4 regions of the Streptomyces sp. NPDC090032 genome follow, and region 2 is predicted to be linked to each of the others. Evidence: riboswitches for the same ligand, from Rfam matches in the RefSeq annotation. Region 2 holds a riboswitch; each other region holds the start of a gene.

Region 1 (4,458 bases), on a different contig from region 2:
TGGAGGCCGAGCCGGCCGGGCTCGACGGCGTCGCCACCATCATGGCGAGGGCCTTCTCCGAAGGCACCGACAAGCTCGCCGCCGAGGAGTTCGCCGCCGAGCTGGAGCGCTGCGGCGCGACGTTCGACGCGCACGCCGACCACCCCGGAGTACGGGTCTCCCTGGAGGTGCCCGTCTCCCGCCTGCCGAAGGCGCTCGGCCTGCTCGCCGACGCCCTCAGGTCGCCCGCGTTCGCGGACAGTGAGATCGAACGCCTCGTGCGCAACCGCCTCGACGAGATCCCGCACGAGACGGCGAACCCGGGCCGCCGCGCCGCCAAGGAGCTGTCGAAGCAGCTCTTCCCGGCCACCGCGCGCATGTCCCGCCCGCGCCAGGGCACCGAGGAGACGGTCGCGGCCATCGACACGGCGGCCGTACGCGCCTTCTACGACCGGCACGTGCGTCCCGCCACGGCCACCGCGGTCGTCGTGGGCGACCTCACGGGCCTCGACCTCGACGCGCTCCTGGCGGACACGCTGGGCGCCTGGACGGGGAACACGGCGGAGCCGCGCCCCGTGCCGCCCGTGACGGCCGACGACACCGGCCGGGTCGTCATCGTCGACCGGCCGGGCGCGGTGCAGACGCAGATCCTGATCGGCCGCGTCGGCGCGGACAAGCACGACCGGGTGTGGCCCGCGCAGGTGCTCGGCACGTACTGCCTGGGCGGCACTCTCACCTCCCGCCTGGACCGCGTCCTGCGCGAGGAGAAGGGATACACCTACGGCGTGCGGGCGTTCGCCCAGGTGCTGCGGTCGGCGCCGGACGGCACGGGCGTCGCGATGCTCGCCATCAGCGGCTCCGTGGACACCCCGAACACGGGTCCGGCGCTCGACGACCTCTGGAAGGTGCTGCGCACCCTCGCCGCCGAGGGCCTCACCGACGCCGAACGGGACGTGGCCGTACAGAACTTGGTGGGCGTCGCCCCGCTCAAGTTCGAGACCGCCGCGGCCGTCGCGGGGACGCTGGCCGACCAGGTCGAGCAGCACCTGCCGGACGACTTCCAGGCGGAGGTGTACCGGCGGCTCGCCGCGACGGGCACCGTGGAGGCCACCGCGGCCGTCGTGAACGCCTTCCCGACGGACCGTCTGGTGACGGTGCTCGTCGGTGACGCCGCGCAGATCGAGGAGCCCGTCAGGGCCCTCGGCATCGGCGAGGTGACCGTCGTCACGGGCTGACCGTGACCGGTGTGCAACGAGGGGCCCCGGTGGGCGAGATGACCACCGGGGCCCCTGTATGTCTGATTTGAACCGGTGGTTGCCTGTCTGCCCTGTGGCATGCGCTACAAAAGCCCGGTTCCGTTTGTTGATTGAAAGTTGCCCCGCTTAGCGTCGGTCCGGCTGTCCGCCAGATGTACGCCGCGCCCGTGGCACCGGACAGTCATCGCCGAGTCCCCCAAGGCGCGAGCCGGGGGAGCCGGGGACCCACCGTCCCTGGGGTGAATCGGACGCCCTTCCCTGAAGGGGGTCCGTAGGAGACCTTCCTGCTCCGAACCCGTCAGCTAACCCGGTAGGCGAGAAGGAAGGAAAGGATCAGCCACCCCATGGCGTTCACCCGTGCCACCGGGAAGCACCGTCGCCCTAGCCGTCTCACGCGCACCACGGCGCAGGTCGCCGGCGTCGCCGCGCTCACCACGACCGGTGTCCTCGGAGGCCTCGCCGCCCCCGCCCTCGCCGCCGACGACGCGGCTCTGGAGCAGACCGGCCTGACCAAGGCCATCTCCATCGGTGACTCCCTCGCGGAGCAGATCGACGCGCAGGCCGCCGCCCAGCAGCAGGCCGCCGACGAGGCCGCCGCGAAGAGGAAGGCCGAGGCCGCGGCCAAGAAGAAGGCCGAGGAGGAGCGGCGCAAGGCCGTCGCCAAGGCCAAGGCCGAGCGCGAGGCCAAGGAGCGTGCCGCCCGTGCGGCCGAGCGCAAGCGCCTGAACGCCTTCGTCCTGCCGGTCACCGGCTCGTACGTGTCCACCGCGTACAAGGCCAGCAGCGGCCTGTGGTCCTCCGGCAGCCACACCGGCATCGACTTCCACGCCGCCAGCGGCACCTCGGTCCACGCCGTGGGCGCGGGCACGGTCGTGGAGGCCGGCTGGGGCGGCGCCTACGGCAACAACATCGTCATCAAGATGAACGACGGCACGTACACGCAGTACGGCCACCTGTCGTCCATCGGTGTCTCCGTCGGCCAGACGGTCACTCCGGGCCGGCAGATAGGCCTCTCGGGAGCGACCGGCAACGTCACGGGCCCGCACCTCCACTTCGAGGCGCGCACCAGCCCCGAGTACGGCTCGGACATCGACCCCGTCGCGTACCTGCGCTCGCACGGCGTGAACGTCTGACCTTCGCCGCGTACCTCGCGAAAACGCACCGAAAGCCCCGGCTCAGTGAGCCGGGGCTTTCGTCGTTCGCGGCCCGCTCGTTCCCCGTGGCGCTGTCCAAAAAATATCCATGGATTGCGGCCTGACGTCGGAAATTCACGTCCCCTGGAATAGAGTCGCTGAACAAGCGAGCTGAACAGACGTCAATCGTGCTGTACGAGCGACTATCGACCGCGTTTCGCGGGGATTAAGGCGGAGGTCGGGTCATGCGTATTCCGGCGCACTCGGTATGCACGGCGATCCGCGACGACATCGTCTCCGGTGTCTACGAGCGCGGCGGCAGACTCACCGAGGAGGTGCTCGCCCGCCGCTACGGCGTCTCGCGCGTCCCCGTGCGCGAGGCGCTGCGGACCCTGGAGGCCGAGGGCTTCGTCGTCACCCGCAGGCACGCGGGCGCGTGCGTCGCCGAACCCACCACGCAGGAGGCGGCGGACCAGCTGGAGATCCGGATGCTCCTCGAACCGCTCGCCGCGGCGCGTGCCGCGCAGCGCCGCACCGAGGCGCATCTGAAGGTCCTGCGGGGCCTGGTCAGGCTGGGCCAGGAGCGCTCCCGGCAGGGCCGGAGCGAGGATCTGCGCTCGCTGGGCAGCTGGTTCCACGAGACGCTGGCACAGGCGTCCGGCAGTCCGGGGCTGACGGCGATGCTCACCCAGCTCCGCCACAAGATCGCGTGGATGTACACCGTCGAGCAGCCCGCGCAGCCGGCCGAGTCCTGGGCCGAACACGGAGCGATCGTCGACGCCGTGGCGCGCGGTGACGTGGAGCGCGCGCGGTCGCTCACGGCGCAGCACACGGAGCGCGCCGCGGCCGCTCACCGCCTGCGCGCCCCCCGCCCGGGTGACCGTGTGAGGACTTCGCAACATCCCGTCAACACAGTGGGGCTTCAGCATTAACAGGGGCGCCGTATACAAAGAGGACGGCCAATTTCGAGGGGTCCTATTTCCGCTGCCCCGGAATTCTGAGAACAGAACCTCGGAAAGCAAAAGGGTCTGCTCGGAAAATCCGAACAGACCCTTTATGTGGCGCCGTCTTCTGTGGGCAGGAGGCGGCCCGGAAGAATCGAGAGACCCGGTGCAGGGACCCTGACTAGACGGTCTCGGGAAGCTCCTCGAGCCCTTCCGAGACCAGCTTGGCCAGGCGGTCGAGCGCGGCGTCCGCACCCTCGGTGTCGGAGGCCAGGACGATCTCCTCGCCGCCGCCGGCGCCCAGGCCGAGCACCGCGAGCATGGAGGCGGCGTTGACCGGGTTGCCGTCGGCCTTGGCGATCGTCACGGGGACGCCGGTCGCCGTGGCCGCGCGGACGAAGATGGAAGCGGGGCGGGCGTGAAGGCCCTCGGCCCAGCCGACGTTGACGCGGCGCTCAGCCATGTGATGCTGCCCTTCAGGATTCTCAAGGTTGTCTAGACCAGTCTCCCACACCGGTGGACGTGCCCGATGTGAGCCCTGCATACCGCTGACATGAGCCCTGCGTACCGCTCATGTGGGCCCTGCCTGCCGCCCGCGCACGCCCGTCGGCCCTCATAGCCTGCCTTCGGCCCGCTCGCGCCGCGACCCGTACGACTGTCGTCGGCGCGCCGTACGCTGGGCCCATGCAGACCCCGTCGGACCGGCACGCATACCCCGCCCACTGGGAAGCAGACGTGGTGCTGCGCGACGGCGGCACCGCCCGCGTCAGGCCCATCACCGTCGACGACGCCGAGCGGCTCACGAGCTACTACGAGCAGGTCTCCGACGAGTCGAAGTACTACCGCTTCTTCGCGCCCTACCCGCGCCTGTCCGCCAAGGACGTCCACCGCTTCACCCATCACGACTACGTGGACCGGGTGGGCCTCGCCGCCACCGTGGGCGGTGAGTTCATCGCGACCGTCCGCTACGACCGCATCAACGCCCAGGGCATGCCCGCCTCAGCTCCCGCCGACGAGGCCGAGGTCGCCTTCCTCGTGCAGGACGCCCATCAGGGCCGGGGCGTCGCGTCCGCGCTCCTGGAGCACATCGCCGCCGTGGCCCGCGAGCGCGGGATCCGGCGCTTCGCCGCCGAGGTGCTGCCCGCC
Region 2 (4,458 bases):
CGGGGACGGTCTCGCGGGCCCGCATGCAGGAGTGGGTCGACGACGCACTGGCCCGGGAGTTGGGGCTTGAGCGGTCGGACCTGACGGCTACGACGGCGACGTCGGACTGACGCCACCGCGACATCGGGCTCCGACGGGAGCCCGGGGTGACCGCGCGGAAATGACGCGGGGGAGCCGCCCCGCAAAGGCAAGCTCCCCCATCACGCGCCCGGCTGCCGTCAGAGCGGCAGCAGATCCGGCCGCTTCGCCGCCACATGATCGCCGGACGACTCGCCGCGCAGCCGCCGGCCGATCCACGGCACCAGGAACTCCCGCGCCCAGTGGATGTCGTCGCGCCGCACTTCCAGCGTGCCGCGCGGCGGCTGCGCCGGCCACGGCTGGTCCGGGTCCGCCGGCACCTCGACGCCCAGCGCCTGCCCCGCCCGCAGCGCCACCCGCGTGTGCCCCTCGGGCGAGAGGTGCAGCCGGTCGCCGTCCCAAGCACGGCGGTCCTGGACGGTCTTGAGGGACCACAGGTCGAGCACCGGGCAGCCGTAACGGTCGGCGACGGCGCGCACATGCCCGTTGTACGTCGCGATCTTGCCGCGCAGATGCTTGAGGACCGGGACGTCCCGGGTGTCGAAGCCGGTGGTCACCATGACCGTGCCGACGGCGGAGGTCAGCCGGGCCACGGCCTTCTCGAAGCGCTCCGCGACGTCGTCGGGGTCGGTGCCGGGACGGATGATGTCGTTGCCGCCGGCGGCGAAGGTCACCAGGTCCGGGGCGAGTTCGACGGCGCGCGGGAGCTGGTCCTCCACGATCTGGTCGAGAAGCTTGCCGCGCACGGCGAGGTTCGCGTACCGGAAGGAGTGCTCGGGGGTCCGGTCGTCCAGGAGGACGGCGAGACGGTCGGCCCAGCCCACGAAGGCCCCGTCGGGACCGGGGTCCCCGACGCCTTCGGTGAAGCTGTCCCCCACCGCCGCGTAGGACCGAATCGTGCCGCCGCTGAGTGATCTCGATTCGTTTGCCACGACCACACATCTTTCACCCTGCGATGTGACCTACGCGACCGTAGGAAGGGGTTGACGGGTGGTGATATAGCCCACCCGGTCAGTTTCGCGATTTCAGGAATACGACGGAATACGCCGAAGGGGCGGGCCCGCGTCGGACCCGCCCCTTCACGTCACACCTTGACGTCACGTCATCGAGGTCAGAGCGAGACCCCGTGCTCGCGGAGGTACGCGGCCGGGTCCAGGTCCGAGCCGTAGCTCGCAGTGGTGCGGATCTCGAAGTGCAGGTGCGGTCCCGTGACGTTGCCGGTCGCGCCGGAGAGGCCTATCTGCTGGCCCTCGGTCACGGTCTGCCCGGACGAGACGGAGAGGGACGACATGTGGGCGTACTGCGAGAACTTGCCGTCGGCGTGCTGGATGACGACCTCGTTGCCGTACGCGCCGTCGAGGCCGGCCGACACGACGGTGCCCGCGGCGATGGCCTTGATCGAGGTGCCCGTCGGGACCACGAAGTCGACACCGGTGTGGTAGCCGCTGGACCACATGGCGCCCGCGGTCTTGTACGCCGTGCCGATGGAGGCGCCCTGGACGGGCAGCGTGTAGCCGGTGGCGGTCGCCGCCGCGGCCTTGGGCGCGGAGGCCTGCGTGGCGGTGGCCGGGGACTTCGCGGCGGGGGCCGCGGCCTGCTGGCCGATCGTCAGCTTCAGGCCCGGACGGATCACGGACGGGTCACCGCCGATGACCGAGCGGTTGTCGGCGTAGAGCTTCTTCCAGCCGCCGCTGACGTGCTGCGCGTCGGCGATCTTCGAAAGGGTGTCCCCGTCCTTCACGGCGTAGGTCTTGGCCGCGGCAGGAGCGACGGCGGCCTGTGCGACCGAGTGGGCGGCGGGGGTCGCGGCATGGGCGCCGGTGGCACCCATCAGCGGCAGCGCGAGCGCGACGCCGCCCACTCCGGCCACGGCGATCGAGCGCGCGAAACCATGGGACTTGGGACGGCGGTGCTTACCCTTCGCGGGCATGGGGGATTCCTCTCCGTCGCCTGCGAGGTGAGCTGTCGGGTTCGGGCTGGAGCTGCCCGGCCGCGCCCCTTGAGGGCACGGCTTCACCCCGAGCCGCGTCCGGTGTCCCGGAAACGGCGATCCACCTGGGTCCCCCGCCCCTGCCGAGTACGGATCGATGTGCGGATTCCGGGCGGCGGCAGGATTAGGCGGTCCGTCCGGATTGCCCCGAACGTAAGCGAGCGGGGAGCGCGGGGACAAGGCGCGAATCCCCTTGGGCATTCCGGTTCTTGATCCTTGAATGACCCTTTCCGGAAAAATCCGTCACACTCCGTCTATTCATGATCTTTGCAACTGCGATACCTGCGGGAAATCCTCCCGGCCCGGCCGCCACACACGGTCACCGCTATGACTCCGCTCACGTGACGCCCATTATCTGCCCCTATTTCGGGGCGAGTTATTCCATGTAGGGCACTTCACCGCATAATGGCATATTTAGGACATTCGACATGCAATCAGCTGCCGCCCTCTCACACGGTTGCCCCTGGCAGCCATGTCGTATCGTCGAGGGCGCCCGCAGGCGAGCAGCGCCGCGGCCGACCGGGAGGAGCCCCCGTGACGCAGCAGGTCCCGTCCACCGAGCCCGAGTTGGCCGGAGTGCGCAACTTCCGCGATGTGGGTGGTCTCCCGACCGTGGACGGCCGTCGGGTCAAGCAGGGCGTGCTGTTCCGCAGTGGTCACCTCGCGCACGCCACGGACGAGGACGCCGCGTTCCTCTCCTCGCTCGGGCTGCACACGATCTTCGACTTCCGTAACGCCGCCGACCAGCGTCTCGAAGGGCCCGACGTCACGCTGCCCGGCGTGCGGAACGTGAATCTGCCGCTGACCGACCCGGCGGACGGCGCCGAGTTCTGGCAGATGGTGCGCAACGGCCACCTCGACGAGTTGCGCGCCGCCCTGGCCGAAGGCCAGGCCGCGAACCGCATGATCGAGTCGTACCGGGCGATCATCACGGAGCGCACCGCCGAGCACGGCCAGGTCCTGCACGCCATCGCCGAGGACAGCGTGCCCGCACTCATGCACTGCGCGGCCGGCAAGGACCGCGCGGGCCTGTCGATAGCGGTCACGCTCCTGGCCGTGGGTGTGGAGCGCGACGCCATCGAGGCGGACTACCTGGAGTCGAACGCCACGCACCGCCGCTACAAGGTGCACCGCAGCAGCACCTCGAAGGACGCGATGTCCCCCGAGGTCATGGAGCTGCTGAGCCCCCTGTTCGACGCGCGCGCCACGTATCTGGCCGCCGCCTTCGAGCAGGTCGAGCAGACCTGGGGCTCCACCGACCGCTACCTGGAAGAAGGCCTCAAGCTGTCCCCCGCCCAGCGCGACCGGCTGCGCGAACGCCTCCTCGACTGAGGCTCACCGGCCCGCGCGCGGGCGCGTCACCCGCGCGACGCCCCCAGCGTGAACAGCAGATAGATGAAGCCCGCGACGAGATGCCCGGCGAAGACGTAGACGAGCAGGCGCACCCAGATGCCGCGCGGGAGCTTGTCCTCGATGTCACGCCGGGCGGGGTGCCGCTCGGGCTCGGTCACGTCGTTGGGCTCTGCGCTCATCGAGGGCCTCCCTGGGTCCGTTCGCCGCCGCCCGTCGCCGGGCCGAGACACAGCGCGGCGGACGGGCTCTGCAGCAGGGTGTGTACGAAGAGGAGCTCGGCGCCGTCACGGTCGGCGGCGGCGATCCGGTGCGGGGTGAGCGAGTCGAAGTGCGCGCTGTCCCCCGGCGCGAGCGCGTACGCGGTGTCCCCGAGCCGCAGCCGCAGCCGCCCTTCGAGGACGTACAGCCACTCCTCGCCGGGGTGGACCCGCACGATGTCGCCCTGGGCGCCGTACGGCACGTGGACGCGCAGCGCCTGCATGCCGCGCCCCGGGGCGCCCGCCTGCCGGTAGATCCAGCCGCCCGCCTCGGTGGCCTCCATGTCGCCGGAGCGCACGACCGCGTCCCGGTCGGCGGGCGTCTCGCCCAGGAGTTCGGAGACCGTCGTACCGTAGGTGCGGGCGAGGGCGAGCAGCATCGGGAGCGAGGGCTGGCGGCGCCCCGTCTCCAGGCGGGAGAGGTGCGCGGGCGAGAGCCCTGCGGCGCGTGCGGCGGCTTCCAGGGTCAGGGCGGCGCGGCGCCGGAGTTCGCGCAGCTGCGGGGCGACGGCGGGCAGCTCCGTGGGTTCCGGAGCCGGCTCCTCAGGGGCAGGGCTCATACCGTCGATTGAGCCAGAGCCCTGCCTCTGGGGCAAATTTATTGCCCCAGAGGCAAGCAGCGTCCTTCTTCAAGGAAGCACCCTACGAAACCGAGAGGCGCCCCTACGGAGCCGTCAGCGGTTGGCGACCGCCTGCTTCACCAGTGTCTTGCCGAAGTCCCACATCAGGCCGCCGCCGGAGTGCGCGTCGTCCATGACGGCGGTGAACGCCTCGACGAAG
Region 3 (4,458 bases), on a different contig from region 2:
ACTCCGGGGAGGACATCCGGCGGATCTTCCACATCGAGAGCCTGCGATCTCTGGGGCTGTCGCTGCGTGAGATCGGGCGCGCACTCGACGACTCCGGCTTCACGCCCTCGGCGCTCGTCGGCGACCTCATCGCTCAGACACGCGAACGCATCGCGGCCGAGACGGAGTTGCTCACGCGGCTGCGCCGTATCGATGCCGCGAGTCCCGCCGCCTGGGAGGACGTCCTTCAGGTCGTGGCACTCCTCCAGGCACTGGGCTCGAAGAGCGCCGACGCACGCCAGCGCGCGGCTCTATCCTCGGTCGAGGTTCCGGTGCCGGTGGAGGCCCTGGTCGAGGCGGCGTTGAGTGAGACGGAGCCGAACGTCGCCGGAGCCCTTCGGTGGGCGCTGGCGCGATCGGGCGACGGTGGCCCGGCACTGCTGGCGGAGGGCCTCGGCTCACCGGTGGCCGCGGTGCGGGAACGTGCCGTTCAGTCCCTCGCCGAGATGACCGGCGGTGCGGCCACCGCGCTGCTGCGGCAGGCCCTAGCGAACCCGGACGTCGTGGTCCGCAGGTGTGCGGCTCTGGCACTCGGGACACGTGGCGTGGCCGATGCGGTCCCGATGCTCATCGACATGATCGTGGAAGGAAGGAACGACGTCGATGCGGCCGACGCCCTGAGCGTGCTGGCGAGCGACACCGCGAGGTCCGATCAGATCGCGTCCTGGCTCGTCGGCCGTCTGGCCCACGGCACCACTGAAGCGGCAGCACGCGGACGGGTCACTCAGGCGCTGGCCGCCGTCCCGGGGAAGGCGGCGTCACGTGCCCTCGTGGAGCTGTCGGGTGACGAGGACCGTGCCGTTGCGCTGACTGCGGCGTACCTGCTTCAGCTGCGCGAGGCACCGTCCTCGGCATCACCTCCGTCGACGGCTACGGTTCGCCCTGCGGCACCGCCACGGTCGAGTTCGCCGACGGAACATCCACCGGCTTCACCCTGAAGACCTGGGGCTACTGCCACGGACCGCTCACCGGTGACGACGGCCGTGCGGCCTCCGACCAACTGCTGCTCGCCAGCGCGTGGCAGAGCGGAGGGGGCAGAGCGGAGCGGGGCTCCGGCGGTACGGGCAGCCCCTCGAACGGTAAGGGCGTCACGGCTTCAACTGCAGCTTCTGCGCGGCGTCGGTCATCTCCTCCAGCAGCGCCTCGATGATGGTGGCGTGCCGGGAGCCGGACAGCAACAGCCGCTGGGTCCCAAGCTTTTGCGCCCACTCGACTTTCTCCGCGCACGCGGCAGGTCGAGCCGAGGGTCAGCTCCACGTCTTGCGGGTCGCGCCCCGCCGCCCGCGCCTCCTCGCGCACCAGGGTGATGGCGGCCTCCAGTTCCCCCGGCCAGGCCGAGCGCCTGGAACCCGTCACCGCGCCGCCCGGCGCGGCGGGCCGCGGCAGCCGAGTGGCCGCCGATGTGCAGCGGCACCCCGGAGGCTCGCTGCCGGTCGCGGTGTCGCCGCACACCTCGGCGAGGTGGTTGCCCACCAGGTGGAAGGTGCGGTCGAAGACGGTCAACTGGTCGAGTGTCCTTGCCAGTTCCTGCGGGCCGGTCCGCTCCCGCCCCACGGTGCCGTCCGGCTTGTGCACGATGAGTCGAGTCGCCCGTCGGTGGTGACAACGTCCACAAGAAGCAACGGACCCCTGCTGTCGATGGCGAGCGCGTAGGTCTCCACCAGGCGGCGCAGGGCAAGGAGGTCGTTCATCGACTCACCGCTGCCACGCTGCCAGCCGGCGGGAGACGAGTATGGGCCGGAGGCAGGACGACGGCCATGGCGCTTTCCCGATGGGTGGGATTGCGCGGCCGTACGCCCTGGCAGGTTCGGCGGCGCACCTTCGGCCAGGCGCTGTTGGCGCGCGTGGTGACACGGATGGGGACCCGGCCCGCTCCGACTGCCGGCGAGAGGGTGAACGTAGTGCCTTTCGAGAGCAGGCCGTCCGGGAAGAGCGGGACGTCAAGCCGGCCGCTGAGCACGGCGACGAGGAACGCCATGAGTGAGCCCGCCGGGACGGTTTGCCAAAAGACGTACTCGCCGTAGTCGCTCACCACGTTGGGGAACAGGTCCCGGGCAAGGCGGGGGACGAACCGCCCCCGCTCCCCGTTGCGTTCGAGTTGTCGCAGAAAGAGCCGGGCCCACACCGTCTCGAATTGACGCCCCGTCACTGTCGATATCCACCTCGATCTCGATCTCGACGGAACTGCCATGACCCGGATTCGACGCGACCTTCACTTTCGGGATCGGTGATCGGCGAGGAATCGCCATGTGCCGTCCCGCCCACGCTCCCGTGCCAACAAACAGGGCCTCCTGCGAAGGAAGGGCCGGGCACGGACAGTCCGACATTGATGGATTTATGTCCGTTTCGATACGCAATGCCCCCTCGGCGATATGTCCGTGTTTGCACATGAAACATACTTCTTGGCATGATTAACGACTTATACCAAGACTGGCCGAATTATGAGTTATTCACATGAAACGTCATGCTACGACACCCTCTTCGAGTCGCATTCCAACCTGCTTCCCATTCAGTGAAATGGGTCACGCCTACGGCTTTGGCCCCCAAGAACAGCCGAGCGCACTTCCGTTCTGCGCAAAGAGAGTTGAGCTTTTCGATCAAAGGAAGCTCGGGGTTCCGGTCGCTGGAAAGCAGACTCCTCGCATTCCAAATTCAAATTTTGGTCTTGTTCCCTCCGAGCTTTCTCGCTTAACGTCACGGTCAATCCGGACGGAACGCCGAATCCTGCCGCTGTCCGGAAGCACCCACTCACTCACACGCTCACGGCAGGAGCGGGGAACCCAGTTATGCCGCCGATCCGGATTCCGGAACGGCTCGGGGTGAAGTCGCATTCACAGTGCGGCCGGACATCTCCCGTCCGAACCCGACAGCTCACCTCGTAGGCGACGGAGAGGAATTCGTCATGCCTGCAAAGGGAAAGCACCGCCGCGCCAAGTCCAGCTCGCTCACCCGGGGCCTCGCCGCCGCAGGCACGGGCGGGGCTGTGCTCGTTCTCCCGCTGCTCGGCGCGACCGCCGCCAGCGCGGCGCAGGCCGACACGGCCGCCAAGCCCGCCGCGGCCTCGACGACCTACGTCGTCGTCGCGGGAGACTCCCTCTCCAAGATCGCCCGAGACCACTCGGTGAGCGGCGGGTGGAAGAAGCTGTACGACGACAACCGCAGCGTCCTCGGCGACGACCCGAAGCTGATCCACCCCGGCGTCAAGCTCACCCTCGGTAAGAAGGGCCCGGCCGAGTCCACGCAGAAGCCGGCCGCCACCAGGGCGTCCGCCGAGCGGGCGGACCGCTCCGAGCGCACGACCAAGCTCACCGCCGAGCCCGCCGTTGCCCCGGCGAAGAAGACGTACACCAACGACCTCGACGGCTGGATCAAGGAGTCGCTGGACATCATGGCCCAGCACGGCATCCCCGGCTCCTACGAGGGCATCCACCGCAACGTCATGCGTGAGTCCTCCGGCAACCCGCTGGCGATCAACAACTGGGACTCCAACGCTGCCGCCGGAACCCCGTCCAAGGGACTCCTGCAGGTCATCGCCCCCACGTTCGCCACCTACCACGTGCCCGGCACCTCGATGGACAGCTTCGACCCGGTCGCCAACATCACCGCCGCCTGCAACTACGCGGCCGCCCGGTACGGCTCGATCGACAACGTGAACGGCCCGTACTAGACCGCATCCCACCTCGTCCGAGTCTCCTGACGGACACAGCAGGGCGAGGCGAGGCCACCTTTGCACGAGATCCCGTCCGATCTGACCCATCGGACGGGATCTTGGCGTTTGCGGGTCCTGCTGGGGGCGGTATCCGAACGGGACGCAGCGGACGTCCCTCATCGCCCTGCCGGACGCCGCGGTTCAGCATGCGAACGACACGGCCGTGGGCTGCCGAGAGCGGCGTGTTCCTGAAATAGCGTGTCGCCATGATGCGTAGCGGTGGTCCTCAGGACTGTGGACCGGACAGGTCTGCGGCTTCGGGCCGGCCTCTGGCCCCGCTGCTCGCGGTCTGCGCGGGCTACTTCATGGTCATCCTGGACGTGACCGTCATCAACGTCGCCGTTCCTGTGATGGGGCGGGACCTGTCGACCTCGCTGACCGGGATCCAGTGGATCACCAACAGCTACACCCTGGTCTTCGCCGGCCTGCTGCTCACCGGCGGCGCGCTCGGGGACCGGCTGGGCAACCGCCGGATCTTCTGCATCGGGGTAGCGGTGTTCACCGTCGCCTCGGCGGGCTGCGGGCTGGCCCCGAGCACCGGGACCCTGGTCGCCGCCCGGCTGCTGGAAGGACTCGGTGCGGCACTGATCGTGCCCCCCTCCCTCGCTCTTCTCCAGCAGGCGTACCCCTCACCCGCCGAGCGTTCCCGGGCCTTCGGCCTGTGGGGCTCCATGGCAGGCATCGCCGCCTCCGCCGGCCCCCTCCTGGGC
Region 4 (4,458 bases), on a different contig from region 2:
GGATCCGACGGCGCCCCGCCCGGAACAGCGCCCGCGGCGGGGCCCGTCGGCCTAGGCTCCGCGCATGGAACAGAGCGAGATCATCTTGCGCGCAATCGGCGTCCTGACCGAGACCCAGGAAATGGTGCGCAGGCTCAGCAAGGATGCCGAGCCCGACATCGACACCGAGGACGCCCAGCTCGGGCGCCTGGTGACAGAGGTGTTCCCCTCCATCGAGATCCCGGCGGAATCGAGCGTGGAGGAGGCGGCGGAAGCGACCATCGCGGCGCTGATGCCGGTGACGATCTCCCTGGTGGGCGCGTTCGCGTTCCTTTTCTCCGAGCTGGCCGAGGTGCACGACTCGGGCCGGACCGACATCAAGTCCGCCGACCTCCTGCAACATCTCGCACTGCGCCTGTCCCGGACGGACGACGGCGACCGGTAGCCACGACGCAGGAGTACGTAACAGGGGGCCGCCCACGCGCATCGAGCGCGGGCCGGCCCCCTTTCTCGCGCTCCGCACGCCTCCAGCCTTTTCCGCTCTCCGTACGTCCTGTACATTTTTTACAGAAGCAGCGACCGAGTAGCGACCGCGTGTCGCGCTCAAGGAGGCACGCGCCATGACCCGACCTTCCGCCCGCTATGTCCTGCCCGAGTTCACCGAGCGCACCTCGGCCGGGCACCGCACCCTCGATCCGTACTCCAAGCTCCTGGAGGAGCGGATCGTGTTCCTGGGGACGCCGATCGACGACACCTCCGCGAACGACGTGATGGCACAGTTCATGCACCTCGAGTACACCGCGCCGGACCGGGACATCGCGCTGTACATCAACTCCCCCGGCGGCTCGTTCAGCGCGATGACGGCGATCTACGACACGATCCGGTTCGTCAGCTGTGAGGTCGAAACCGTGTGCCTGGGGCAGGCCGCCTCCGCCGCCGCCGTACTCCTGGCCGCCGGGACGCCGGGGAAGCGGGCCATGCTGCCCGGCGCGCGCGTGGTGATCCAGCAGCCCGGCCTGCCCGAGCCGGCGCAGGGTCAGCCGACCGACCTGGAGATCGAGGCCCGTGAACTGGTGCGCATGCGGGCCCAGCTGGAGGAACTGCTCGCGCGGCACACCGGGCGGAGCCGCGAGCGCATCGGCGCCGACATCGAGCGGGACACGATCCTGCGGGCCCAGGATGCCGTGGAGTACGGGCTCGTGGACCGGGTCATCGAGAACCGCAAGACGTCCGGTTCCGCTCCCGGCGCCCGGTGAACCGCCGATGCTGCCGCCCGAGCTGCCGCCGCTGCCCGCACTGACCCGCGCCGAGTGCGAACTCCTCGACCGCTACCTGGAGGTGGTCGACCTGCTCGGCAGGATCAACCCGGCCAGGAGCGACCACACGTACGGCGGACTACGGGCCGCGCAAGCGCTCGTCAGCAAGGCGACGGCGCTCAGGGACGCCCTGACGCTCATGCATCAGCGGGGCGAGAGCGAGGTCCACGCGACGACGCTGGCTCGGGCTTTGCGGGTCCTGGACGGAGAAAGAAGGACACAACGCGTCACAGTGCCGCCGGAGACGGTCAATTGACGGTGCATTAGGGACCGGGGCGGTCGATTCGATGCGAACTGTCCGGGCCGGGGCCGAAACGGACCAGAAGAGGTACCCACATACGGAGTAGCCGGCACTCGCACATGCGAACCGGAAAAGTTGCGCGGAACGCGTACGCGGAGTGCGGAATTTCGCCTTCCGCTGCTGGTGCGGGCGTCGTTGGGACCCCCGCTCCGAGGTCGCAAGGAGTGCTGTCCACCCGAACAGATCAGTCGTGAGGACACTCACACAAGGCCGATTCGACCCTGCGTTCGCGGCGTTCGTGCGTGAAGATCCCTTCCGACGACAAGCCCCCGCCGCCGCGGCGGGGCGGTCCGTGCGGACGCCGAGTCCTGCCGCCGTACGGATGCCAGGTCGACAGAAGTGGATCGGCAGGAGTGGAGGACCCGAGCACGACGGGCCGCCGGAGCTGTTTTCCGGGCCGGTCCTTGGGGTGAAGCCGCACTTCGCGGCCGGGCAACTTCGCCAGCCCGAATCCGACAGGTCATCCTTCACAGGCGGCTGACGAAGGGTTGCGCATGACTGCGCTCAATCGTGTCCCGTCGCTGCTGACCCGGGCCGGCACCGCCTCGGCCCTCACGCTCGCCGTAACAGGTGGCAGCCTGCTGGTTCCCGGAGCCGCGCCCCAAGCGGAAGCCGCGCCACCGGCGACCAAGGCCCTCCAGATCGCGGCCTCCAAGAAAGGAAGCCCCTACCAGTGGGGGGCCTCAGGTCCCCACAGGTTCGACTGTTCGGGCCTGACCCGCTACTCGTTCAAGCGTGTGGGCAAAAAACTGCCCCGCACCGCCGCCCAGCAGTACAACAAGACCCGTCATGTCTCCGCGTCCCATCGCCAACGCGGTGACCTGGTCTTCTTCCACGCGGGCCGCGGCATCTACCACGTCGGCATCTACGCCGGGAAGGGAAGGATCTGGCACTCGCCGCAGACCGGTGCCGTGGTGCGACTGGAGAGGATCTGGACGAAGAGCGTCTGGTACGGGCGCGTGCGCTAGGTCGTGTCCGCAACGACCTAGGCGCCGCCTGACGGGTCCCCAGGGTCCTGGGGGACCCGTCAGGCGGCGCAGGGTGCACGCGCCCGCCCCGTCCGCCTTGGAACCGCGCGATGGGGTACTCGTGGTCGTATGGACGAGGACCGACCCGCAGGCGGCGAGGACGCCCGACGCGCCACGGGCCCGTCGAGCGGAGCTCAGGACCGGCCTCAGGACCGCCACGAGACGCGGCTGGAGCGCGCGGACCGGAACTTCGGCGAGCTGCTGCAGGAGCTGCGAGTCACCCAGACGGGCGTGCAGATCCTGTTCGCGTTCCTGCTGACGCTCGCGTTCACACCGAGGTTCCCGTCGCTCGACGGCGTGCAGCGCGCGACCTACATCGCGACCCTGCTGCTCGCGGTGCTCGCCGCCGCGCTCTTCACGGCGCCCGCGGCACTGCACCGCGCGCTGTTCCGGCAGGGCGCCAAGCCGGAGATCGTGCAGATGTCCTCGCGGCTCGCCTCGGCCGGCCTGAGCGTGCTGATGCTCGCCCTGGCCGGGTCCGTGCTGCTCGTCGTGGACGTCACCGCGGGGCGCGCGGCGGGCATCGCGGCGGGGGCGTGCACTTTTGCGGTCTGTGCTGGTCTGTGGGGCGTACTGCCGCGCCTCGTGCGGCGCTCGCTCACGCGGGCACAGGAGGGGACGGACGCCCCGTCCCCGTAGCCGTCTCGCACCCGCCGCCCTTCACGCCTGCGGGACGGGGACCGTCCACGGCAGGGCGATCCATACCGTCTTGCCGCCTTCGGGGGTGGGCCGGACCGACAGGCTTCCGCCGCACTCCGCGGTCAGCCAGCGGATGATCACCATGCCGCGCCCGTTGTCCTGCTGGACGGCGGCCGGCAGCCGCTTCGGGTAGCGCGGGTGGCTGTCCGTGACGCCGATGCGCAGTTGTTCGTCGCGCGCCAGATGCACGTCGACGGTGAAGACCGGTGACTGCCCGCGGGTGTGCATCACCGCGTTCGTGGCGAGTTCGGAGACGATGAGCCGAACGGTGTCGGCTGTTTCCGCGTCGCGCGGCATACCCCATTCGGCGAGTACGTCGCAGACATATGCGCGGGCCGAGGAGACCGAGGCAGGATCGCTCGGCAGAGTGACGGATGCTTCCTGGTGATCTGCCATGGCGACGTCGTCCCTTTTTTCGCCGGGGCCTGAATCCGACACATGGCGGATGACTCGAGGCGACCCCCGGACTGGTGCTTCGCGCCAGAGTGCCACTCCCGCTCGGCCCATGGAGCCAATCCCCCGGGATATGCATATATCTGTCGCTCGAAGCGGTGAACTCTGCGTCGGTGGGCCGCATTTGGGCGTACATCGCCGGCTTCCTCTACCGTCGGCTCAGAACAACGATCCACCGGGCCGGAAGGAGCCGGGCCGCAGGTCCAAGGAGACGGAATGAAACACGGTCCGGCGGTGCGCCGCCGCAGGCTCGGCGCGGAGCTGCGCGCGCTGCGTGCGCGCGCGCAGCTCACCAGTGGTGAGGCGGCCCGGCTCGTCGGCTGGCACCAGTCGAAGGTGAGCCGTATCGAGACCGGGCGCAGCGGCGTGAAAGCGTCGGACGTACGCCTCCTGCTCGATGCCTTCGAGGTCTCGGACCCCGGCATACGGGACCTGCTGGTCGCGCTGGCCGGGTCGGGGGACGACGGCGGCCAGCACTGGTGGCACGCCTACCGGGGTCTTCTGCCGCCCGCCTACCGGGACTTCATCAGCCTGGAGTCGCAGGCGTGCCGGGTGAGGACGGTCGAGACGTCCGTCGTGCCGGGACTCCTCCAGACGCCCGACTACGCGCGCGCGGTGACCAGGGCCGCGCTCGCCGGGCTGCCGGACGGGCAGGTCGACGCCCTGGTCGAGGTGCGGATCG

The links. Region 2 has a riboswitch for cyclic di-AMP ahead of ACIPWY_RS02895 (LysM peptidoglycan-binding domain-containing M23 family metallopeptidase). Riboswitches for the same ligand answer to the same signal wherever they lie in the genome.
Region 1: it holds a riboswitch for cyclic di-AMP, as region 2 does, so the genes downstream of both, ACIPWY_RS09750 (M23 family metallopeptidase) here and ACIPWY_RS02895 (LysM peptidoglycan-binding domain-containing M23 family metallopeptidase) in region 2, are expected to answer to the same signal.
Region 3: it holds a riboswitch for cyclic di-AMP, as region 2 does, so the genes downstream of both, ACIPWY_RS35940 (transglycosylase SLT domain-containing protein) here and ACIPWY_RS02895 (LysM peptidoglycan-binding domain-containing M23 family metallopeptidase) in region 2, are expected to answer to the same signal.
Region 4: it holds a riboswitch for cyclic di-AMP, as region 2 does, so the genes downstream of both, ACIPWY_RS22245 (C40 family peptidase) here and ACIPWY_RS02895 (LysM peptidoglycan-binding domain-containing M23 family metallopeptidase) in region 2, are expected to answer to the same signal.

The regions. Positions count from the first base shown of each region.
Region 1 is NZ_JBIVFF010000003.1:588,899-593,356, reverse strand. It holds gene ACIPWY_RS09755 (pitrilysin family protein) at 1-1,214, shown strand, start outside; cyclic di-AMP (ydaO/yuaA leader) riboswitch at 1,411-1,567, shown strand; gene ACIPWY_RS09750 (M23 family metallopeptidase) at 1,580-2,368, shown strand; gene ACIPWY_RS09745 (GntR family transcriptional regulator) at 2,614-3,300, shown strand; gene ACIPWY_RS09740 (HPr family phosphocarrier protein) at 3,494-3,775, opposite strand; gene ACIPWY_RS09735 (GNAT family N-acetyltransferase) at 3,997-4,458, shown strand, end outside.
Region 2 is NZ_JBIVFF010000001.1:663,805-668,262, reverse strand. It holds gene ACIPWY_RS02905 (TetR/AcrR family transcriptional regulator) at 1-110, shown strand, start outside; gene ACIPWY_RS02900 (SGNH/GDSL hydrolase family protein) at 219-1,010, opposite strand; gene ACIPWY_RS02895 (LysM peptidoglycan-binding domain-containing M23 family metallopeptidase) at 1,190-2,008, opposite strand; cyclic di-AMP (ydaO/yuaA leader) riboswitch at 2,013-2,178, opposite strand; gene ACIPWY_RS02890 (tyrosine-protein phosphatase) at 2,603-3,400, shown strand; gene ACIPWY_RS02885 (DUF6126 family protein) at 3,427-3,600, opposite strand; gene ACIPWY_RS02880 (XRE family transcriptional regulator) at 3,597-4,238, opposite strand; gene ACIPWY_RS02875 (aspartate aminotransferase family protein) at 4,353-4,458, opposite strand, start outside.
Region 3 is NZ_JBIVFF010000019.1:73,321-77,778, forward strand. It holds gene ACIPWY_RS35935 (MerR family transcriptional regulator) at 1-977, shown strand, start outside; cyclic di-AMP (ydaO/yuaA leader) riboswitch at 2,745-2,937, shown strand; gene ACIPWY_RS35940 (transglycosylase SLT domain-containing protein) at 2,942-3,706, shown strand; gene ACIPWY_RS35945 (MFS transporter) at 3,958-4,458, shown strand, end outside.
Region 4 is NZ_JBIVFF010000008.1:297,836-302,293, forward strand. It holds gene ACIPWY_RS22230 (hypothetical protein) at 65-424, shown strand; gene ACIPWY_RS22235 (ATP-dependent Clp protease proteolytic subunit) at 600-1,235, shown strand; gene ACIPWY_RS22240 (hypothetical protein) at 1,243-1,551, shown strand; cyclic di-AMP (ydaO/yuaA leader) riboswitch at 1,886-2,087, shown strand; gene ACIPWY_RS22245 (C40 family peptidase) at 2,091-2,564, shown strand; gene ACIPWY_RS22250 (DUF6328 family protein) at 2,694-3,263, shown strand; gene ACIPWY_RS22255 (ATP-binding protein) at 3,285-3,719, opposite strand; gene ACIPWY_RS22260 (helix-turn-helix domain-containing protein) at 3,993-4,458, shown strand, end outside.